Linked DNA regions of Youhaiella tibetensis. The protein of the gene in region 2 interacts with the protein of the main gene of each other region in a pairwise test. Links are inferred from orthologs where the notes say so. Each region holds a gene or a part of one and is shown on either strand. Other genes may lie near its edges. The genes, in order: FNA67_RS20700 and FNA67_RS08810.

The links.
Region 1: the proteins of FNA67_RS08810 (region 2) and FNA67_RS20700 interact in binary tests that used the Escherichia coli proteins (3 or more experiments, as listed by UniProt). The link is inferred for Youhaiella tibetensis from one-to-one orthologs.

The regions. Positions count from the first base shown.
Region 1 is NZ_CP041690.1:4,221,295-4,233,130, forward strand. The notes cover bases 7,151-10,758. They hold FNA67_RS20700 (2-oxoglutarate dehydrogenase E1 component), read right to left. Parts: upstream 10,363-10,758; coding sequence 7,351-10,362; downstream 7,151-7,350. Other genes in these bases: odhB (2-oxoglutarate dehydrogenase complex dihydrolipoyllysine-residue succinyltransferase), read right to left, coding at 7,151-7,338; sucD (succinate--CoA ligase subunit alpha), read right to left, coding at 10,513-10,758. Outside these bases: FNA67_RS20670 (error-prone DNA polymerase), read left to right, coding at 1-2,710; FNA67_RS20675 (4a-hydroxytetrahydrobiopterin dehydratase), read right to left, coding at 2,714-3,001; lpdA (dihydrolipoyl dehydrogenase), read right to left, coding at 3,526-4,935; FNA67_RS20685 (LysE family transporter), read right to left, coding at 4,947-5,582; FNA67_RS20690 (hypothetical protein), read right to left, coding at 5,586-6,071; more of odhB, read right to left, coding at 6,076-7,150; more of sucD, read right to left, coding at 10,759-11,418; FNA67_RS20710 (cupin domain-containing protein), read right to left, coding at 11,427-11,798; sucC (ADP-forming succinate--CoA ligase subunit beta), read right to left, coding at 11,801-11,836. UniProt on the Escherichia coli protein: E1 component of the 2-oxoglutarate dehydrogenase (OGDH) complex which catalyzes the decarboxylation of 2-oxoglutarate, the first step in the conversion of 2-oxoglutarate to succinyl-CoA and CO(2).
Region 2 is NZ_CP041690.1:1,831,044-1,842,174, forward strand. The notes cover bases 4,083-6,985. They hold FNA67_RS08810 (ABC-F family ATP-binding cassette domain-containing protein), read right to left. Parts: upstream 6,528-6,985; coding sequence 4,638-6,527; downstream 4,083-4,637. Other genes in these bases: FNA67_RS08805 (cupin domain-containing protein), read right to left, coding at 4,104-4,556; FNA67_RS08815 (class I SAM-dependent methyltransferase), read left to right, coding at 6,654-6,985. In the rest of the region: FNA67_RS08780 (leucyl aminopeptidase), read left to right, coding at 1-1,147; FNA67_RS08785 (DNA polymerase III subunit chi), read left to right, coding at 1,222-1,674; FNA67_RS08790 (YitT family protein), read left to right, coding at 1,632-2,297; FNA67_RS08795 (DUF4344 domain-containing metallopeptidase), read right to left, coding at 2,298-3,095; FNA67_RS08800 (DUF4344 domain-containing metallopeptidase), read right to left, coding at 3,172-4,008; more of FNA67_RS08815, read left to right, coding at 6,986-7,448; FNA67_RS08825 (DEAD/DEAH box helicase), read left to right, coding at 8,104-9,990; FNA67_RS08830 (ion channel), read right to left, coding at 9,987-10,799. UniProt on the Escherichia coli protein: Genetic data indicate it may be involved in ribosome assembly or function.

The DNA.
Region 1 (11,836 bases), 2.4 Mb from region 2 along the record:
CCGCACCTTGCAGAAGAACGCCGAGCGTTACCTCAAGCATCCCTTCGAGATGGCGCGCCTTTTCAGGGAGCATCCGCAAGCCATCCGCGAGACGCAGAACTTCATCGGGCGCCTCCGCTTTCGCCTGACGGACCTGGCCTACAATTATCCCGAGGAAACCGTAGGCAATGGCGAGACGGCACAGGAAACGCTCGAACGCCTGACCTGGGAAGGTGCGCATTGGCGCTATCCCAAGGGCATTCCCGAGAAGGTCAAAAGGGGGATATGGAGCGAGCTCTGTCTCATCGCCTATAAGCGCTATGCCGCTTACTTTCTGACCGTCCACGACCTCGTGCGCTTTGCCCGGCAGGAGAGGAATATCCTCTGCCAGGGGCGCGGATCGGCGGCTAATTCCATGGTCTGCTTCTGTCTGGGGGTCACCTCGGTCGACCCCGAGGTCGGCAATCTGGTCTTCGGGCGCTTCATCTCGACCGAGCGGGACGAGCCGCCCGATATCGACGTCGACTTCGAACACGAGCGGCGCGAAGAGGTCATGCAATATCTCTACGAGAAATACGGGCGCGACCGTACCGGGCTGACGGCAACGGTGGTGACCTATCGCTCGCGCGGTTCCATCCGCGAGGTTGCAAAAGTCTTCGGGCTGTCCTCGGACATGATCGCCGCTCTCAACGGCCTGAGCTGGGGCTGGCACTCGGGCCGCCTGCATCCGGATCGGGTCCAGTCCCTGGGCTACGATCCTGACGATCCGGCCTTGAGCAAGGTCCTCGATATTGCCGGGGAGTTGACCGGCTTCCCGCGTCACCTGTCCCAGCACGTGGGCGGCTTCGTCATCACACGCGACTATCTCGACCACATCGTCCCCATCAGCAATGCCGCCATGGAGAAGAGAACCGTGGTCGAGTGGGACAAGGACGACCTCGATGCCCTGGGCATCCTCAAGGTCGATGTGCTGGCCCTGGGCATGCTGACCTGTATCCGTCGCGCCTTCGATCTCATGCGCGAGCATTACGGACTCGACCTGGTGCTGGAAGGCGTGTTGAACGAGGAAAAGGAAGATGTGGACCGGCGCAGACGAGGCCAGCCCGCCCTGAGCGATCGCGTTTATGCCATGACGCATCGAGCCGATACGGTCGGCGTGTTCCAGATCGAAAGCCGGGCGCAGATGTCGATGCTGCCCCGTCTCAAACCGGAAAAGTTCTACGATCTGGTCATTGAGGTGGCAATCGTACGGCCCGGCCCGATCCAGGGCGGCATGGTGCATCCCTACCTCAAGCGGCGGCAGGGCATCGAGAAGCCGGAAATCAACCCCAGGCTCCACGAAGTCCTCGAACGGACAAAAGGTATCCCGCTCTTCCAGGAGCAGGCCATGCAGATCGCCATTGTCGGAGCCGGCTTCAGTCCGGGCGAGGCCGACCAGCTTCGGCGGGCCATGGCCACGTTCCGCCGCAACGGCACCATCCACAAGTATAAGGAGCGTTTCCTGCAGGGGATGGCCAGGAACGGCTACGAAGCCGAGTTCGCCGAACGCTGCTTCAAGCAGATCGAGGGCTTTGCCGATTATGGCTTTCCGGAAAGCCATGCAGCGTCCTTCGCCCTGCTCGTCTATGTTTCGTGCTGGCTCAAATGCCATTATCCCGATGTCTTCGCCTGCGCCCTGCTCAACAGCCAGCCCATGGGGTTCTATGCACCGGCCCAGCTCGTCCGCGATGCCCGCGAGCATGGCGTCCAGATACTCGATGTCGACGTGAACCGCTCATCTGCCGACAACACCCTCGAGGACGGGCGCTGGGAGGCGGAAAATCTCAACCGGCGTCACCAGGACATGATCAACGACATCCGGACCACCCGCGCCTTGCGGCTGGGCCTGTGCAATATCAGCGGTCTCAAGACGGACCATCGCGATCTGATCGTTGCCCGGCGTGGGGACGGATATACATCGATCCGGGATTTCTGGTTGCGGACCGGCCTGCCGGTTTCGGTCCTGCAGAAGCTGGCGGAAGCCGATGCCTTCCGGTCCATTGGCCTGAGCCGCCGGCAGGCGCTCTGGACGGTCAAGGGCTTGATGGGAACGGCAGGTGCCGAAACCTTGCCGCTCTTTGCCGTCTCGGGCCTGCCCACCGCGCCGGCACAGGAAGGAGAGGAGAGATTGCCGCTCATGAGCGAAGGGGAATCGGTCATCCATGATTACCGGACACTCTCGCTCTCGCTCAAGAGCCACCCGGTGACATTCATGCGCTCGATGCTGGAGGAGCGCGCCACCCGACCTACCGAATTCCTCGCTGAGGCCGTCCCGGGCAGGATTGTCGAGGTCGCCGGGCTGGTGCTGGTGCGTCAGCGGCCCGGCACGGCCAGCGGCGTGATTTTCATGACCCTGGAAGATGAGACGGGCATCGCCAATGTCGTGGTCTGGGACAAGGTGTTTCAGGCCAATCGACGCCTGGTGCTGACCGCGCGCATGCTGGCAGTGAAAGGCGTGGTGCAGCGCGAAGGGCTAGTGGTGCACCTTGTTGCGCGATCCTTCCACGATCTCACCCCGCAATTGCTGGCGATTGCCAGTGGGCACGACCTTGGTGACGCGATACTCGCCCGTGCCGATGAGGGCAAACGTGACCCTACTCTCGACCCCAGGTTGGCGGCAGAACGCAAGATCCAGGACTCTATCCTCCGCCAGGCCCATGCCGCCCTGCCGTCTGGGCGGAATTTTCATTAGGGGCTATTCGATCAGCGCGTCGATCCTGCGGGCCAGTTCGATGTCGTTGCGCGTCACCCCGCCCGCGTCGTGGGTGGAAAGCGAGATGGCGACCACATTGTAGGAATTGGACCAGTCCGGATGGTGGCCCGCCTTTTCGGCCAGCAACGCCACCCGGGTCATGAAGGCGAAGGCCTCCGAGAAATCGCGGAAGCCAAAGCTGCGGAAGATGGACTTGCGCTCCTCGTCATAGTCCCAGGGCATTTCGGCAAGCGCGGCGTTGCGTTCGGCTTCGGCGATGAGATCGGCCATGTCGAGGATCCTCCGGGGATAAAGGGGCACGATAAGCAAAACCCCCGTCCTGGGCTCGGGGTCCCGGCTAACGAGCCGGGCCAATCCGTGGGCGGGGGCTTGCGACAAATGTCGCAAAGCCACAACGACGGGGCACCCCGAGGGGTTCCAGCGCGTAGCCGCCGACAATGCTTCAGAGCCAGGGTCGGGGCCGACGGCTGCTCAACGCGGGTGGCGAGGGGACTTCTGTGTAGCAGTGATGAGGGGGGCGCGAAAATTCAGCGGATGGTTCGTCTCCCTCCCCTTGTGAGGAGGGATTGCGGGTGGGGTGAGCCCCAGACTTCGAGACTCGCATCTCCCCCACCCTTGTTCCCTCCCCACAAGGGGGAGGGAGACCTGCCGGCGCGATACGGCATGAATACAGGGCCGGCTGCGCACGGGAAGATCGGTGAGAGTGGCGAGTTGGTCGCAAAGTGTGCTCGGCTACGCGGGGGGCCAGCGCTCGAAGCAAAAGGGGGCCGCAGCCCCCTTTCAATCCACTGCCATCAGATGTGGATGGCGCCGTCGCCCAGCATGAGGGCGGCCTCGCGGATGGCCTCCGAGAGCGTGGGATGGGCATGGGTGGTGCGGGCCAGGTCTTCCCCGGCGCCCGAGAACTCCATGAGCACGGTCAGTTCGTGGATCATCTCGCCGGCATTGGCGCCCACGATATGGGCGCCCAGGACGCGATCGGTGGCAACATCGGCCAGGATCTTCACGAACCCCTGCGTGGCCAGCATGGCCTTGGCGCGGCCATTGGCGGTGAAGGGGAACTTGCCGACCTTGTAGTCGATGCCTTCGGCCTTGAGCTCGTCCTCGGTCTTGCCGACCGAGGCCACTTCCGGGCTGGTATAGACCACCGAGGGAATGGCGCCGTAATTGACGTGCCCGGCCTGACCGGCGACGATCTCGGCCACCGCTATGCCCTCGTCCTCGGCCTTGTGGGCCAGCATGGGGCCGGCGATGACGTCCCCGATCGCGTAGATGCCGTCCACGCTGGTCTTGTAATGGGCATCGGTGCGCACGCGCCCGCGCTCATCGAGCGCCACGCCCACGATCTCGAGGCCCAGTCCGTCCGTATAGGGCTTGCGGCCGATGGCCACGAGCGCCACATCGACATCGAGGAACTCCACATCGCCGCCCTTGGCCGGCTCGACCCGCACCTTGAGCGAGCCGTCTTCCTGCTTTTCGACGCCCGAGACCTTGCTGCCCAGCTTGAACTCGAAGCCCTGCTTCTGGAGCATGCGCTGGAACTGGCGGGCCACTTCGCTGTCCATGCCGGGGAGGATGCGGTCGAGATATTCGACCACCGTGACCTTGGAGCCCAGCCGGTTCCACACCGAGCCCAGCTCGAGCCCGATGACGCCGGCGCCGATGACCAGGAGCCGCTCGGGCACCTTGTCGAGCGCGATGGCCCCGGTCGAGGTCACGATCTGCTTCTCGTCGATCTCGATGCCCGGCAGGTTGGCCGAGACCGAGCCGGAAGCGATGACGATGTTCTTGGTTTCCACCGTAATGGTCGGCCCGCTCTGGGGCGTGACCAGGACCTTGCCCGGCGCGGCGATCGAGCCGATGCCGCGGAAGGTGGTGATCTTGTTCTTCTTGAAGAGATACTCCACGCCGTTGACGTTGGAGGCGACAGTCTCGTCCTTGTGGTTGAGCATCTGCGGCAGGTTGAGCACCGGCGCCGGGATGTCGATGCCGAGCTGGGAGAACATGTGCCCGGCTTCTTCGAACCGCTCGCTGGCGAACAGCAGCGCCTTGGAGGGGATGCAGCCGATATTGAGGCAGGTGCCCCCGAACGTGGCCCACTTTTCGATCACGGCGACCTTCATGCCGAGCTGTGCCGCCCGGATTGCCGCCACATAGCCGCCAGGGCCGCTACCGATGACCGTGAAGTCGAATTGCTCCGCCATTTCCCCAAACCTTAGTGTTGCCGCGCGATCGCCACGCGGATCGCCAACAGGATGAATGTAAGGCCGGTGACGCGATTAAACCACCGTCCGAGTTTGAAAAAGCCGTTCCGCACCCGCGGCACGGTGAAGAACACCGAGACCAGCGCGAACCAGGAAAACAGCACTAGGCTCATCGAGCCGACATAGAACACCTTGACCGGCCCGCTCGTGGTGGCGCTGACCAGGGTGGTGAACAGGGCCAGGAAGAACAGCACCGCCTTGGGATTGAGCAGGTTCGTGAGGAAACCCAGCGCAAAAGCGCCCCAGGGCGTGGCCGAACGCGGGCTGTCCTCGCCCAGGTCCTTGGGCGGCTGCGGGGCAGGCCCGCGCAGCGCCGAGATGCCCAGATAGAGAAGGTAGGCCGCGCCCAGATATTTGAGGGTATCAAAGAGCAGGATCGATTGCCCGACGATGACCCCGACGCCCAGCAGCGTATAGCTGCCATGGACGAGGATCGAGGTGGCGATGCCCGCCGAGGTGAACAGGGCCGCCTTGCGGTCATGGGCGATCGACTGGCGCAGCACCATGGCGAAATCGGCGCCGGGAATGACGGCGTTGATGCCGAAGGCCAGCATCAACCCCAGATATTCGAGCCAGTGTCCCTGCATGGCTTACCCGCTATGCCCCGTAAAGGAGCGCGCCGCCGCCCCGATGATCTGGCCCACTGTTTCGCTGATCACCGTGCGCATGCCCATATTGGCCACATCGCCCACGGCCTGGCTGAGCCGGTCCGAGAACTTCTCCTGCAGGCCTTCGGGGACCGAATTGAGGATGGTCAGCGTTTCCCGGGTCAATTGATAGTCCTTGGCGCCGGCCTTGTAGATGAAGCCCTCGTGCTCGAGCCAATCGAGGACCTGCTCGACATAGATGCGCGGCGGGATGTTGGAGCCTTCGATATAGCGCTCCCCGACCTGCTGGCGCAGGTTGGGCTTCTGCCGCTGCGTCTCCTCGCTCGCCACGATCACCAGCTTCTCGAAGGGTTCGCCCAGGACATCCGGGCGGATGTCCTGGGTGATCGGGAAATTGGAGATCAGGTAGTCGAAGATCAGCCCAACGGTGATGTTGAAATACTCGAGGTGCTTGTCGCCCCGAGCCATTTCACTAGAGGTCCAGCACCAGGCGCTCGGGCGCCTCGAGGCTTTCCTTGACCCGCACCAGGAACGTCACCGCTTCCTTGCCGTCCACGATCCGGTGATCGTAGGAAAGGGCGAGATACATCATCGGACGGATGACGATCTGGCCGTTCTCGACGACCGGGCGCTCCTGGATCTTGTGCATGCCCAGGATGCCCGACTGCGGGGCGTTGAGGATCGGCGTCGACATCAGCGAGCCGTAGACGCCGCCGTTGGAGATGGTGAAGGTGCCGCCCTGCATGTCGGCCATCGAGAGCTGGCCGTCACGGGCGAGCTTGCCCAGGCGCGAGATTTCCTTCTCGACGCCGGCGATCGACATCTGGTCGGCATTGCGCACCACCGGAACCACCAGGCCCTTCTCGGTGCCCACGGCCACCCCGATATGGGCGTAGTTCTTGTAGATGAGCTCGTCGCCGTCGATCTCGGCATTGACCGCCGGGATCTCCTTGAGGGCATGGACGACGGCCATGGTGAAGAAGCCCATGAAGCCGAGCTTGACCCCGTGCTTCTTCTCGAAAATGTCCTTGTAGCGGGCGCGCAGGTCCATGACCGGCTTCATGTCCACCTCGTTGAAGGTGGTGAGCATGGCCGCCGTGTTCTGGGCGTCCTTGAGGCGGCGCGCGATGGTCTGGCGCAGGCGCGTCATCTTCACGCGCTCCTCGCGCGCGCCATCTTCGGCGAGCGAAGGGGCACGCGGAGCCGGGGCGGGAGTCGGCGCAGGCGCTTCGGCCCGGGCCGCCGGCGCGGCGACCGGGGCGGGCGCGGCTGCGGCCAGCGCATCTTCCTTGAGCACCTGGCCATGCTTGCCCGAACCGGCAAGCCCATCGGGCGAGAGGCCCTTTTCGGCCAGAATCTTGGCTGCCGACGGGCTGGGCGGAATGGCCGCAGAACCCGAGGCCGTCGAAGCGGCCGGGGCAGCGGCAGGCGCCGCGGCGGGAGCGGCCTTGGGGGCCTCGGCCGGCTTGGCGGCGGGAGCGGCGGCAGGCTTGCCGTCACCACCGCCGATGGCGCCGATCAGCGCCCCGACATTGACCGTATCGCCCGGATTGGCTGCGATGGCTTCGAGTACGCCTGCAGCCGGGGCCGGGACCTCGATCGTCACCTTGTCCGTTTCCAGCTCGACCACCGGCTCATCGGCGGCGACCGCTTCGCCTACCTTCTTGAACCATTGGCCGATCGTGGCTTCGGTGACGCTTTCGCCCAGAGCGGGCACCCGGATATCTACCGACACTTTATTGTCCTCTTACTTGGCGAAAGCTTCTTCGAGGAAGCTGTGCAATTGTTCCAGATGCAGGCGCATGAGGCCCGTTGCCGTGGACGCGGAAGCCGGGCGCCCGACATAGCGCGGACGCTGGCCGGCGCGGCCCATCTGTTCCATGACCCAGTCGATATAGGGCTGCACGAACGCCCAGGCGCCCATGTTGCGCGGCTCTTCCTGGCACCAGACGATCTCCGCGTTCTGGAAGCGCGAGAGTTCGTCGAGCAGGGCCTTGGCCGGGAACGGATAGAGCTGCTCGAGGCGCAGCAGGTAGACATCGTCGATGCCGCGCTTCTCGCGGTCCTCGAGCAGGTCGTAATAGACCTTGCCCGAGCACAGCACCACGCGGCGGATCTTGTCGTCGGCCGCCAGCTTGATGGTGGTCTTGGGCACGCCCGGCGCCTCGGCATCGTCCCAGAGCAGGCGATGGAAGCAGCTGTCCGGACCCAGTTCGGCCAGGCCCGAGACGGCCCGCTTGTGGCGCAGCAGCGACTTGGGCGTCATCAGGATCAGCGGCTTGCGGAAGTCGCGGGTGATCTGGCGGCGCAGGATGTGGAAGTAATTGGCCGGCGTCGTGCAGTTGGCGACCTGCATGTTGTCTTCGGCGCAGAGCTGGAGATAGCGCTCGAGGCGCGCCGAGGAGTGCTCGGGTCCCTGGCCCTCATAGCCGTGCGGCAGGAGCATGACCAGGCCCGACATGCGGAACCACTTGCGCTCGCCCGAGGAGATGAACTGGTCCACCACCACCTGGGCGCCGTTGGCGAAATCGCCGAACTGGGCTTCCCACAGGGTCAGCGCCTTGGGCTCGGCCAGCGAGTAGCCGTATTCGAAGCCCAGCACCGCCTCTTCGGAAAGCATCGAGTTGATGACTTCGTAGCGCGACTGGTTGGGATCGAGCGCGTTGAGCGGGGTATAGGAAGCGTCGGTCTCCTGATCGTAGAGCACCGAGTGACGCTGGGTGAAGGTGCCGCGCTCGACGTCCTGGCCCGAAAGGCGCACCGGGTGGCCCTCGGTGACCAGCGTGCCGAACGCCAGAGCTTCGGCGGTGGCCCAGTCCAGGCCCTGCCCGCTCTCGATGGCCTGCAGGCGATTGTCCATGAACCGCTTGATGGTGCGGTGGACGTTAAAGCCCTCCGGAACCTTGGCCAGCTTGGTGCCGATCTCGGTCAGACGGGCGATCTCGACGCCCGAATCCCCGCGACGCGGCCCGTCGACCTCGGCGGTCTTGAAGTTCTTCCACTGCCCGTCGAGCCAGTCGGCCTTGTTGGGGCGGTAGTTCTGCCCGGCCTCGAACTCGCCTTCCAGGTGCGCGCGCCAGCCGGCCTTGAGGTTCTCGATGTCCTCGGCGCTCACCAGCCCTTCGGCCACCAGCTTTTCCGAGTAGATCTCGAGCGTGGTCTTGTGGCTGCGGATGCGCGAATACATCAGCGGCTGGGTGAAGCTGGGCTCGTCACCTTCGTTATGGCCGAAGCGGCGATAGCAGAACATGTCGATGACCACCGGGCGCCCGAAGCGCTGGCGGTATTCGATGGCGATCTTGGCCACATAGACCACCGCCTCCGGATCGTCCCCGTTCACGTGGAACACCGGGGCCTCGATCATCTTGGCGACGTCGGTCGGATAGGGCGAGGAGCGCGAATAGATCGGGGAGGTGGTAAAGCCGATCTGGTTGTTGATGACGAAATGGATCGAGCCGCCCGTGCGGTGACCCTTGAGGCCCGAAAGCCCCAGGCACTCGGCGACCACGCCTTGGCCGGCAAAGGCCGCATCCCCGTGCAGCAGCAGCGGCAGGACCATCGACCGGTCGATGACGCGGGTCTGGTCGTACGAGAGCAGCTTGCCGTCCGGCGAATTGTGCAGGTCCTGCTTGGCGCGGGCCTTGCCCAGCACCACCGGATCGACGATTTCCAGGTGCGACGGGTTGGCCGTCAGCGACAGGTGCACCTTGTTGTGATCGAACTCGCGGTCCGAGGAGGCGCCCAGGTGATACTTGACGTCGCCCGAACCCTCGACGTCGTCGGGATAGAAGGCGCCGCCCTTGAACTCATGGAAAAGCGCGCGGTGCGGCTTCTGCATGACCTGGGTGAGAACGTTGAGGCGCCCGCGATGGGCCATGCCCAGCACGATGTCCTTAACGCCCAGCGCCCCGCCGCGCTTGATGATCTGCTCGAGGGCGGGAATCAGCGATTCCGAGCCGTCCAGGCCAAAGCGCTTGGTGCCGGTATACTTGACGTCGAGGAACTTCTCGAAGCCTTCAGCCTCGATGAGCTTGTTGAGAATGGCCTTCTTGCCCTCGGGCGTGAAGGTGATCTCCTTGTCCGGCCCCTCGATGCGCTCCTGGATCCACTGCTTGGCCTCGGGATCGGAGATGTGCATGAACTCCACGCCGACCGTGGAGCAATAGGTGCGCTGCAGGATCGCCAGCATTTCCGGGACCGTCGCGAACTCGAGGCCCAGATAGTTGTCGATGAAGATCTTGCGGTCGTAATCGGACGGCTGGAACCCGTAGGTGGCCGGATCGAGCTCCGGCGCCGGCTCGGGCGCCTTGAGTTTAAGGGGATCGAGGTCCGCCTGCAGGTGACCGCGCATCCGGTAGGCGCGGATCATCATGATGGCGTGGATGGAATCGCGCGTGGCCTGCATGACCTGGGCAGGCGTGGGCACCGGCGCGCCGGCCGATTCGGCCTTCGCGGTCACCGCCTTGGCGGTCTTCATGGCGATCTGGGAGGGGCTTATGCCCCAATTGCCGTCGAGCGCGGCCACCAGCTCGCCATTGGGCGCCTGCGGCCAGTCGGTCCGGGCCCAGCTCGGGCCCTCCGCATTCCTGGAGACCTGGGCGGCATCGTCGCCGAGCTTACCGAAGTAGCTTGCCCAGGTGGGATCGACACTTGAGGGATCGGTTTTGAACCTCGCGTACAGCTCCTCGATATAGTCGGCATTGCCGCCATAGAGGAAGGAGGTCAACAAGAACGCTTCGTTCTTTTCCTGTCGTGTCATTTTTCTAGCGCGGGGTTCTCGCCCGCCATCCTTTTCATCATGCCGGGCGCCCCCGGCCGGGCGCGGTCCTCAATCTGACCGCTTTGGCTTGCAATCATCTTAACGGGCGGGGCGTGCGTGGCGTCCCGCCGGCTATTTTTCGTGCCGGTCTCAGCCCTTGAGGACTTCGGCCAGCGTCACCCCGATTCGCGCCGGGGACTTGGAAACCCGGATCCCGGCCCGTTCCATGGCCGCGATCTTGTCTTCAGCGCCGCCCTTACCGCCCGAAATTACGGCGCCAGCATGACCCATCGTGCGACCCGCCGGAGCGGTGAGGCCCGCGATGAACCCGGCCATCGGCTTCTTGCGGCCGCGCTTGGCTTCATCGATCAGGAACTGGGCCGCATCTTCCTCGGCCGAACCGCCGATCTCCCCGATCATGATGATCGACTTGGTCGCTTCGTCGGCCAGGAACATCTCGAGCACGTCGATGAATTCGGTGCCCTTGACCGGATCGCCGCCGATACCGACGGCCGTGGTCTGGCCGAGGCCGGCATTGGTGGTCTGGAACACTGCTTCATAGGTAAGCGTGCCCGAGCGCGAAACAATGCCGACCGAGCCCTTCGAGAAAATCGAGCCCGGCATGATGCCGATCTTGCATTCTTCTGGCGTGAGCACTCCTGGGCAGTTGGGTCCGATCAGGCGCGACTTGCTCTTTTCGAGCCTGGCCTTGACCTTAACCATGTCCAGAACCGGAACACCTTCGGTAATTGCCACGATCAGCGGAATTTCTGCGTCAATCGCCTCGATAATCGCATCTGCTGCGCCGGCGGGCGGCACGTAGATGACCGAAGCATTGGCACCTGTGCGCTCGCGCGCTTCGGCGACGGTGGCGAAGATGGGCAGGTTGGTGCCGTCCACGCCGCTCGTCCAGGTCTCGCCGCCCTTCTTGGGATTGATGCCGCCCACCATCTTGGTGCCGTAATAGGCCAGCGCCTGCTCGGTGTGGAACGTTCCGGTCTTGCCGGTCAGCCCCTGGACGAGAACCTTGGTGTCTTTGTTGACGAGAATGGACATGAAACTTCCTACAGCCGATCCAGTTCGGTGACGGTCAGATCGCTCTTGGCGTTACCGGTATTGAGGGTTGTGGCGGGCTCGAACATCAGCACCACCGGCTCGTGGGTCAAGGATCTGGGGCGGTGCTCCACGCCCCGGGGTACGACGAGGAAATCGCCCTCGCCCAGTTCCACCGCGCCGTCGCGGAAATCGATGGCGATCTGCCCGCGCAGGACGAGAAACCCTTCGTCCTCGTGCTCATGGGCGTGCCAGTCGAAGACGGCGCCGAACTTGGCGACCTTGACCTGGGATTGGTTGACGTCGCCCGCAATGGCCGGCTTGAAGACGGCACTGATCTTCTCGTCGGCCGCCTTGAGCAGGTTGATCTTGCGGGGCGCCATCTCTATTGCCCCTTGATCGCCTTGACGATCTTCTGGGC
Region 2 (11,131 bases):
GGCGACGCCCCAGGCGATCGCCGAGCTGGCTGCCGGCCTCAAGCTCCGGCACTACAAGTTCGACAAGTACAAGTCTGCCAGGAAGGACGATTCGGAGAACGGCGACGCCAAGACGCTGACCGTCACCCTGCATGTCGCCGACCCGGCCGCCGTCGAAAAGGCCATTGCCGACCGCGGCGCGGTTGCCGACGGCACGATTCTGGCGCGCGATCTCGTCAACGAACCTGCCAATGTCCTGGGTACGCTCGAATTCGCCGAGCGCGCCGGCAAGCTCGCAGAACTGGGTGTGGAAGTCGAAGTGCTCGACGAGCCCGCCATGCGCAAGCTCGGCATGAACTCACTCCTGGCGGTGTCGCAGGGCTCCGCCCGCCCGCCGCGCCTGGTGATCATGCGCTGGAACGGCGGCAACCCCGGCGATGCTCCCGTTGCCTTCATCGGCAAGGGCGTGGTTTTCGATACGGGCGGCATCTCGATCAAGCCGGCGGCCAGCATGGAAGACATGAAGGGCGACATGGGTGGCGCCGCCGCGGTGACCGGCCTCATGCATGCCCTCGCCGCGCGAAAGGCCAAGGTCAACGCGGTGGGCGTCATCGGGCTCGTCGAAAACATGCCGTCGGGCACTGCCACGCGGCCCGGCGATATCGTCAAGGCCATGTCCGGCACGACCATCGAGATTATCAACACCGATGCCGAGGGCCGGCTCGTGCTCGCCGACGCGCTCTGGTACACCCAGGAACGGTTCAAGCCGCGGTTCATGATCAACCTGGCAACCCTCACCGGCGCCATCATAATTGCGCTCGGGCAGGACCATGCGGGCCTCTTCTCCAACAACGACGAACTCGCCGCGCGCCTTTATGCCGCCGGCATCGCCTCGAACGAAAAGGTCTGGCGCATGCCGCTCGGCCCGGCCTACGACAAGCTCATCGAGAGCCGCTTCGCCGACATCAAGAACACCGGCGGGCGCCCGGCCGGCTCGATCACCGCCGCCGCGTTCCTGCAGCGCTTCGTCAACGACGTGCCCTGGGCGCACCTCGACATCGCTGGGGCGGGGATGGGCGTTTCGCCCAGCGAGATCAATACGAGCTGGGGTCCGGGATTCGGCGTCACGCTGCTCGATCGCCTGGTCCGCGACTACTACGAAGGCTGAGGCCGCAACGCCGCCGCACGGGACCCGATTGCATCGGGTCTTGTGCGGGGCTCCGACATGGGCAACAAACGCGCATGCCCGACGTGCTCTTCTACCACCTTGAAAACCAGCCGCTCGAAAAGGTTCTTCCCCAGCTCCTGGAGAAGACTGTGGAGCGCGGCTGGCGCGCGGTGGTGGAAACCGGTAGCCGCGAACGCGCCGAGGCGCTCGATGCCACGCTCTGGACCTACCGGGACGACAGCTTCCTGCCGCATGGGCTGGCTGGAGACGAGATCGATCCCGACCAGCCCATCCTCATCGCCACGGGATCGGAGAACCCCAACGGCGCCAACGTGCGCTTCTTCGTCGATCGCGCCGTACCCCAGAGCGCAACCGGCTACGAGCGGATCGTCTTCATCTTCTCGGGCTACGATCCGGACGCCGTGGTCGAAGCACGAGGCGCCTGGCGCGCGCTTTCGGCGGACAAGGGAAACGCCGTGACCTATTGGCAGCAGGATCCCGGCGGGCGCTGGGTCAAGAAAGCCTGACCATCGTGATCGACACGCCCAACGCGCCCGTCCGCCACCGGTTCTATGAAGACGTCATCGCCATTCTTTTCGGAACCATGATGGTTTCGCTGGGGCTGACGCTCTACACCAAGGCAATGCTGATCTCGGGCAGCACCGCCGGCCTGGCGCTGATCATCCAGTATGCCTTCGGGCTTGGCTTCGGGCCGCTATTCTTCGTGATCAACCTGCCGTTCTTCGTGCTCGCCTGGCTGCGCATGGGCTGGCAGTTCACGCTCAAGTCCTTCATCTCGGTGGCGCTGGTTTCCCTGTTCACCACCTTCACCGCCGATTGGCTCGACCTGGGCGCCGTCAACCCGTTCTACGCGGCCATCGCGGGAGGGGCGATGCTCGGCATGGGCGTGCTGGCGCTTTTCCGCCACCGCGCCAGCGTCGGCGGCATCAACATCCTCGCACTCTACCTGCAAGATAATTTCGGCATCCGCGCCGGTTACTTCCAGCTCGCGGTCGACCTGTGCATCCTGGCCTCGGCGCTCTTCGTGTTGCCGCTCGACCGGGTGCTCATCTCGATGCTCGGCGCGGCCTGCCTCAACCTCTTCGTGGCCATCAATCACAAACCCGGCCGCTACGTGGGCTTCAGCTGATCACTCGGCCATGTCCGACAGGTACATGTCGTACATGGATTGAGCCAACTCGTAGCAATAGGTGATCTCGGCATCCTCGGCGCTGAAATAGGCGTTCGCCTCTTCGCACTCGGTGGCCCGGAAGGTGATCGGTCGGGGCAGCACGTACTTGCTTTCGATCTGCGCCGCCGCAGCCTCCAGGATGCCTCGCTTTTCGAGCTCATCGCGGAAGGCAGCGTAATCTTCGGTGTCGTCGTAGACGACGGTCACGCGCTCGCCCTCGGTGCCATCGGCGAGGTAGGGCTCGAGCATAGAAGCCCAGGCGATGGCCGCCTGTTCATAGACGCCGGCGCAATCCTCCTGGCGCTCCGCGTCCATGTCATAGGCGTCGGCCACTTCCCCGTACCAGTCCGGATCGGCGCCCACCATCATGCAGACCATGGCGTAGGCGCGCTGGATGTCGAGGCTGTGGTCGTCGAAATAGGAGAGGTCGTCGACCCCGCTCACCGTCGTCTTGACCGCGTTGAAGTACCAGCCATCGGCGGCGTCCACCAGAACGTCGCTGGCGTCTTCGGCGGCGTCCGGCCCGAGCAGTTCGACCGCCGCGAGGGCGTCGGCTGCATCCTCTTCCTTGCCGAGGACCGGCAACTCGAACTCTGAGACGAAGAGGTGCCCGATCTCGTGGTAGGTCGTGTAGACCGCATCGTGCATGGCAAAGTTCATGGCATCTTCATCCATGTCTTCGCCCAGAGCGGGCAGGGCGGAGCCCATCCCCATTGCGAAAGGCAGCAGAAAGGCAAGTGCGAAAGTGCGCTTCATGACGGACCCGGAATTGCAGTTTGGCACGCCGAGACCGGCTGCCCCCGCCTGACCCATACCGGAAATGTCTTGAAAATCAGGAAGCGGCAGACTGGGCCCGACCAAAGCCGGTCGCGGGCGGAGGCACGAGATCTTCCTCGGTGTCTTCCTCTGGCATGTCCTCCGAAATGAGCTGAACGAAATCGTCCATCAGCTCGTAGCAGAAGATCACTTCCACTGTGTCGGGCTCGTAGAAGGCATTGGCTTCCCCGCACCGCTTGGCGCGCAGGGTCACCTTGTTGCGGAGCCCGTAGTGAGACTTGATGTCTTCGGCCACCTGCTCGAAGACGCCGCTCTTCTTGAAGGCATCGGCTGCAGCGTTGAGCTTGCCGGAAGCGGAATGGTAGGTGATCGTCACCTCCGTCGGCCGGGCATTCTTGCCCATGAACGGACGCAAAACGCCATCCATGCTCGCTTCGAGCCGGTTCCAGTCATACTCGCACTCGTCCTGGCGATCGGAATCGATGTGGTAGTCGTCCGCGATCTTGCCGAAGGCCTGGCGATTGCTGCCCACCATCAGGCAGACGATCTGGAACGCGCGCTGCCGGTCGAGGCTGTGGGAGGCATAGTAGTCGCTGTCATCGGGCCTGGGCGTGTAAGCCTTGCCCGTGAGCAGCCAACCATAGGCCGCGTCGGCAATCGCCACATCGGCGGCATGGGTATGCTTCTTGAGAAGGGTGAAGCTGGCCATGTTGTCGGCAGCGTCCTCCTCGCGCCCCAGCACGGGCAGACCCAATTGGTCGACCAGCAGGTGGCCGACCTCGTGATAGAGGACGAACAAGGAATTGTTCGCGGCCCATTCGAGCGCTGCCTTGTGCTGCTTGGGCGTGAGGTTTTCCGCGCCCTGCGCCCCGGCCGCAAAGGCAAGAACCATCGAAACTGCAATTGCCAACCGGCTGGCCCAGGCGATCATCTTGTAAAACGGAGCTGGTTAGCGGGCGGCGAGCAAACGATCAATCGCGCCGCCTGTCAACTGGCCGGAAGGGGCGCAATCGGCATGCTCGCCTGATCGGCGATCTCGAAATTGGAATAGAGGAACCCCGGTGCAACCGTGCAGCCGACTAGGGTCCAGTCGCCCAGGCTGCGCGCTGTCTGCCAGTGGTCCTTGGGCACCACCACGTGCGGGCGTTCGCCCGCGAGGAAGTTATTGCCAAGCAGGTGGGTGCCGGCGGCGAGTCCATCGGACGACGTCGTCAGACGCATGGGGGCGCCGGCATACCAGTGCCATACCTCGCACGCATCGACCCGGTGCCACTTGGAAACCTCGCCGGCCTCCAGCAGGTAATAGATCAGCGTCGAGTGGGCCCGGCTGCCCTCGTCCACGCGGTCGATGAAGGTCTGCCGGAACCAGCCGCCTTCGGAATGCGGCTCCAGATTGAGGTTGTCGATAAGCCACTGCGCCGTGAGTTCGGACACTTGCATCTCCAAAACGTTTCGGCCTTTTAGCCGCCTGCGCTGAGGGGCCAAGCTCTGCCGCGCCGTAATGGTTAGCGTATGGCTAAATCACCCCTGGGTAAGCTGAGCTTGTTCGAGTTCGGCGCTGATCTCAAGCCAGTGTTCTTCGGTAGCCTCGATTTCCGACAGGAAACGCGCCTTGTCCTTGGAAAGAGCGATGATCCGATCCTTGTCGCCGGCGGCAATCTTGGGGTCGGCGAGCAGGCGCTCAGTCTTCTCGAGCTCGGTACGAAGCCGCCCGATCTTGGTCTCTGCGTCCTGGATGGCCTTGCGCAGCGGGGCGACGGCGGCGCGCCGGGCAGCGGCCTCCTGCTTTTCCTTTTTGCGGTCGTCCTTGGAGAGCGGGGCTCCGCTCGAGCCGCCACCGTTCTTCGGGTTTCCGCCGGTCAGCATGCGCTGGTAACCGTCCAGGTCGTCGCTGAACTCGTGAATGGTGCCGCCTTCGGCGATCCAGAGCTTATCCACCGTAGCTTCGACCAGGTGGCGGTCGTGGCTGATGATCAGCACGGCGCCTTCATAGTCGTTGAGGGCCTGCACCAGCGCGTCGCGGCTGTCGATGTCCAGATGGTTGGTGGGTTCGTCCAGGATCAGCATGCCCGGGCCGCCAAAGGTGATCAGGCCCATCAGCAGGCGCGCGCGTTCACCGCCCGAGAGGTTCTTGACCAGCGTATCCATGCGGCTGGTCGAAAGCCCCATCTGCGCCACGCGGCTGCGCCGCTTGGCCTCGCTGTCATAGGGCATGAGGTCGGTGACGTGCTCGAGAGGCGTCTCGTTAGGCCGCAGCTTGTCCATCTGGTGCTGGGCGAAATAGGCGATCTCCAGCCCCTTGCTCCTGCGCATCTCCCCGCCCATCGGCTTGAGGTCACCTGCCAGAAGCTTGGCGAATGTCGACTTGCCGTTGCCGTTGACGCCGATGAGCGCGATGCGGTCTTCCGGATCGATACGGTTGGTTATGCGCTTGAGCACGACCTTGTCGCCATAACCCACGGACACGTCCTCGAACGTGATCATCGGCGAAGCCGGTATCTTCTTGGGGTTCTCGAAGCTGAAAGGCGAGGAGTGCTCGTCGAACATCGCCGCCGGCGGCCTGAGCTTAGCGATCATCTTGACGCGCGCCTGGGCCTGTTTCGCCTTGGTGGCCTTGGCCTTGAAGCGGTCGACGAAGCTCTGCAGGTGCGCAATCTGCGCCAACGTCTTTTCGCGCGACTTGTTGTTGAGCTCCATCTGCATGCGGCGCGTGGTCTCGAACGTGTCGTAGTTGCCCTTGTAGAAGGTCAGCTTGCCGTGCTCGAGATGGATGATCGAGTTGACCGCCTTGTTGAGCAGGTCGCGATCGTGGCTGATCATGAAGACGGTGTAGGGATAGGTGGCCAGGTATTTTTCCAGCCACAGCGTGCCTTCAAGGTCGAGATAGTTGGTCGGCTCGTCGAGCAGCAGCAGGTCGGGCTGGCTGAACAGCACGCCGGCCAGCGCCACGCGCATGCGCCAGCCACCCGAGAGTTCGGAAGTGGGCGCGTGCTGGCGGTCGTACTCGAAGCCTAATCCCTTGAGGATCGTGGAGGCGCGCCCTTCGGCGGTGTGGGCGTCGATATCGGCGAGGCGCGTGTGGATTTCCGCGATCCGGTGGGCGTCGTGCGCCGTCTCGGCTTCCTTGAGAAGCGCCGCGCGCTCGGTGTCGGCCGCCATCACCGTCTCGAGCACGGAGAGACTCGTGGCCGGCGCCTCCTGGGCCACGCCCCCGATCCGCGCCTTCTTCTGTACCTCGACGCTGCCGGAGTCCGGCGCGATCTGGCCCTGGATCAGGTGGAACAGGGTCGTCTTGCCCGACCCGTTCTTGCCCACGAAACCGGTCTTTGACCCAGTCGGCAGCACGACCGATGCGTTGTCGAACAGCACGCGGCCCTGGATGCGATAGGTGAGATTGGTGATCGTAAGCATGATGAGGCACTTCCTTGGAAGGCCGTCAGATAAGGGCTGGGACCCGGATTGGCAACCGCGGATGCTCGGCGCAACCTTGACATGCCGATCCCGCCGATGCCCTCATCCCACAAATGGGGGGCTCCAATGTCATCGATCACCGCGACGGGCAGACAATACGCCGACAGCGAAAAGCTGGCGGCCCGGGCACGGCTGAACGGCAAACACACCATCGCCGAAATGGCCTGGTTCCCCTGGGTGCTGCAGCAATTGCCGCTACGCCTAGGCGATCGCGTGCTCGACATCGGTTGCGGGCCCGGCTGGTTCTGGCAGGAGATGAGCGACGCCTTGCCCCGGAACCTTGATCTGGTGCTGGCCGACGCCTCGGCGGGCATGGTCTCGGAAGCCGAGGAACGGACGCGGGGCCTGCCGGTCAACAGCGTGACCACGCGCCAGGCCGACGCCATGTCCATGCCGTTCGAGGACGCGAGCTTCGATGTGGTCCTGGCCATGCATATGCTCTACCACGTCCCGGATCAGGCCAAGGCGATCGCCGAGATGTTTCGGGTGCTTCGGCCCGGCGGCGTCCTTGCCGTAACCACCAATGGCCGGGAAAACATGCGCGAGCTTTATGCGCTGACGACGGTTCTGGGCAGCCCCGAACTCGATCCCTCCGGCGTTGCCTTCGGATTCGAGACGGCAGAGCGGCTGCTGGGTGATCAGTTTGGCAATGTCGAACTCCGCCGCTATCCGTCGCGCCTGCATGTGACCGATCCGGAGGACGTCTTCATGGCGCTGACCTCCTATCCGCCGGGTGACGGCGCCGACGAGCAGACGCTCGAGGCCTTTCGCCAGCGGATCGATGCCGCCTTCGAGAAGGGGGGCGGCGTCCTGGTCTCCGAGAAGGAAACGGGCGTCTTCATCAGCACCAGGCCGCGTTGATCGTACCGACGCCACCCTGGATCGGGCGCGTGTGACATAGCTGCACTGCGCCTGCCGTCTTGCGCCCGTCACGACCTGACGCTAAAAGGCGCGACCTTTTCCAAAAAATCCGTCAAGGACCAAGCAATGGCTCTCGAGCGCACCCTTTCGATCATCAAGCCCGATGCGACCCGCCGTAACCTGACCGGCAAGATCGTCGCCAAGTTCGAGGAAGCTGGCCTGCGCGTCGTCGCTTCCAAGCGCATCCACCTGTCCCCGCCCAGGCCGGCGCCTTCTACGCCGTCCACAAGGAACGTCCGTTCTACGGCGAGCTGGTTGCCCAGATGAGCGCCGAGCCGGTGGTCGTGCAGGTCCTGGAAGGCGAAGGCGCCATCCTCAAGAACCGTGAAGTCATGGGCGCCACCAACCCGGCCAACGCTGCCGAAGGCACCATCCGCAAGGAATTCGCCCTCTCGATCGGCGAGAACTCGGTCCACGGCTCGGACGCTCCCGAGACCGCTGCCCAGGAAATCAAGTTCTTCTTCTCCGATCTCGAGATCGTCGGCTGATTTCAGCCCCCGTACGAATTGCAGAAGGCCGCCTTCGGGCGGCCTTTTAGTTTGCCTATATGGCCCCCTAGGGCGCAATCTGGCGCCTCCCAAGTGAAAGACCTCTCGTGACCCTTCCAACTTCCATCGCTCCGGCACTGGCCGGCGCCTTGACCGCCCGCGGTTATGAAACGCTGACGCCCGTTCAGCTCGCGGTGCTGGCGCCCGAAGCGGAAGGCGCGGACCTGCTCGTTTCCGCCCAGACCGGCTCCGGCAAGACCGTGGCCTTCGGCATGGCCATCGCGCCCACGCTGCTGGAAGGGGGCGACCACCTTGGCGAGGCCCGCAAGCCGCTGGCGCTGGTGATCGCGCCGACGCGCGAACTGGCCCTGCAGGTGCAGCGCGAACTGGCCTGGCTCTATGCCGATGCCGGTGCGCGCATCGTCTCGAACGTGGGCGGTATGGATATCCGCACCGAGCGCCGCGCGCTCGCCAACGGCGCCCACATCGTCGTGGGTACGCCCGGACGCCTGCGCGACCACATCACCAAGGGTGCCCTCGATATCTCCGAGCTCAAGGCCGTCGTCCTCGACGAAGCCGACGAAATGCTCGATCTCGGTTTCCGTGAAGACCTCGAATTCATCCTCGCTGCTTCTCCAGAGGAACGCCGTACCCTGATGTTCTCGGCCACCGTGCCGAAGGCCATCGCCCAGCTCGCCACGACCTACCAGCGCGATGCGCTCCGCCTCAGCGTCGCCGGCGAGAAGGAGCAGCATGGCGATATCGAGTACAAGCTCGTGACCGTTCCCGCGCACGACCGCGAGAACGCCATCATCAACACGCTCCTCTATTTCGACGCTCCAAACGCCATCATCTTCTGTCACACCCGTGAGAGCGTGAAGCACCTGACGGCGCGGCTGCTCAACCGCGGCTTCGCCGTTGTGGCGCTCTCGGGCGAGCTGACGCAGGCCGAGCGCACCAACGCGCTCCAATCCATGCGCGACGGCCGTGCCCGCGTCTGCGTCGCCACCGACGTCGCCGCGCGCGGCATCGACATTCCCAATCTCGACCTGGTCATCCACGCCGATATTCCGGGCAATCCCGACACGCTTCTCCACCGCTCGGGACGTACCGGCCGGGCAGGGCGCAAGGGCACCTGCGTGCTGATCGTGCCGCAGCATCGTCGTGGCGCCGTCCAGCGCGTCCTCAAGCTGGCCCGTCTCGAAGCCTCCAACATGCAGGCGCCGACCAGCGCCCAGATCGAGGCCCGCTACCGCCAGTCGATCCTGGATGATGCCGCGCTTTCCGCTCCCGCCGACGAGGACATCGCCGCCTTCGCCACCGAACTGCTGGGCCGTTATACACCAGAGCAGATCGCCGCGGCCTACCTGCGCGTTCAACTTGCCGCCCGGCCGGTCCCCGAAGAGGTCGACGACATCCCCGTGCCGGCGCAATCCTTCAAGAAGGATCGTCCCGAGCGCGGTGCACCGTCCGAGCGCATGACCGGAGGCGTCTGGTTCAAGCTCTCGCTGGGCCGCAAGCAGCGCGCAGACCCGCGCTGGCTGTTGCCGATGATCTGCAAGGCGGGCGGCGTCGAGAAGGCCTCGGTGGGTTCGATCAAGATCCAGGATACCGAGACCCATTTCGAGATCGCCGCCAACAAGGCCGATGCCTATCTGGCCCACCTGGCCAGCCACGGCACGGGCGAACGCAATGTCACGATCCAGCCCTTGAGTGGTGGTCCGTCGTCTTCTGCCCCGAAATGGGAGAAGCGCAAGAAGCCGCGTGGCGACAGGTTCGAGCCGATGGCGGCTTTCGCCCCCGCGCCCGAGGAACTGCCGGCTCCCGCGGCCAAGAAGCCGAAAGCCAAGTCCAAGCCCTTCAACAAGGACAAGGGCAAGCCGGACTTCAAGGCCAAGAAGGCTCGTGCCGCCGCAGCGGCCGCAGGTCAGGACGTGGGCGAGCGCCCCTTCAAGCCCAAGCGCAAGAAGCCGGGCTTCGACCCCGCGGCCTAGTTCCGTCCCTCGTCGGGAATGTTGAGGATGTGCCCGCACGCCTTGCAATGCACGGCGTCGGGCTCATGACGCTGCAAACCGCATTGCGGGCAGGGGAACTGCACCTTGAACGGCCGGAATACCTGCTGGGCCAGTCGTACGAAGAGCGATATGCCGATGATCATCACCACGATCGACGTCACGCGGCCCAGGGGGCCGGGCAGCGTGATGTCGCCGAACCCTGTGGTGGTGATGGTGGTCACGGTGAAGTAGAGCGCGTCCAGGTACCCGTCGATACCGGAGCCGGGCTTGTAGAAGAACGTGTAGATAAACCCGGCGACCACGAAGAGGAACGTCACCAAGTTCGTGACGGCCTTGCCGGTATCCTCGTAGCGCTCGAGCCCGTGTCGCTTGAGCGGCTTCCAGATGACCCGGCTCTGCGAGAGCGTCCACAGGCGCAGGACGCGCAGGAACCCGAAATTGCCCAGTGAGGGCACGAGCAGGGTCGCCAGGATCACGAAATCAACCCAGTTTGACGGTTGCCGGAACCAGCGGGGCACGTCCGTCGAGGCGAGCGCACGCGCCACGAGGTCGGCCAGCATCAGGGCCGCCACCGAATAGTCGATGTAGAGGAACCAGGGCGTGTCCTTGATCAGCGGCGTGGCGATGAAGAAGGCCAGGATCGCCACATCCACGATGAGCACCGAAAACTGGAAGCGGATCGCGACCCGCGAACTGCCGTGATAGAGCAGCCGCAGCTTGTCGCGCAGGTTTTGGAACTCGCCTTGTGCGGGTTCACGGGACTTGGCTTCCTTGCCGCCTCGGGCCATTCGGCACCTCCTCTAGAGTGAACCCGATGTTAACGGCGCCCGGTTAATTTGGCGCTTCCCTCATCTCCCAAGGGGAAGTCCGACATGTGGCCGAAACTCGTTTCGCTTACGGCAACCATGATCGCGGCATCGGCCCTTTCCGGCTGCAGCATGTTCTCCATGTTCGGCAGCTGGGGCTATACCGCCACCAATCCGCGTGAATGCCTGATGCGCGCCATGTATTTCGAATCCAACCGCTCCAGCGCCGAAGGCATGCTGGCGGTGGGAACCGTGGTGATGAACCGGCTCAATTCGCCACAATACCCCAAGACGATCTGCGGCGTGGTCGGCCA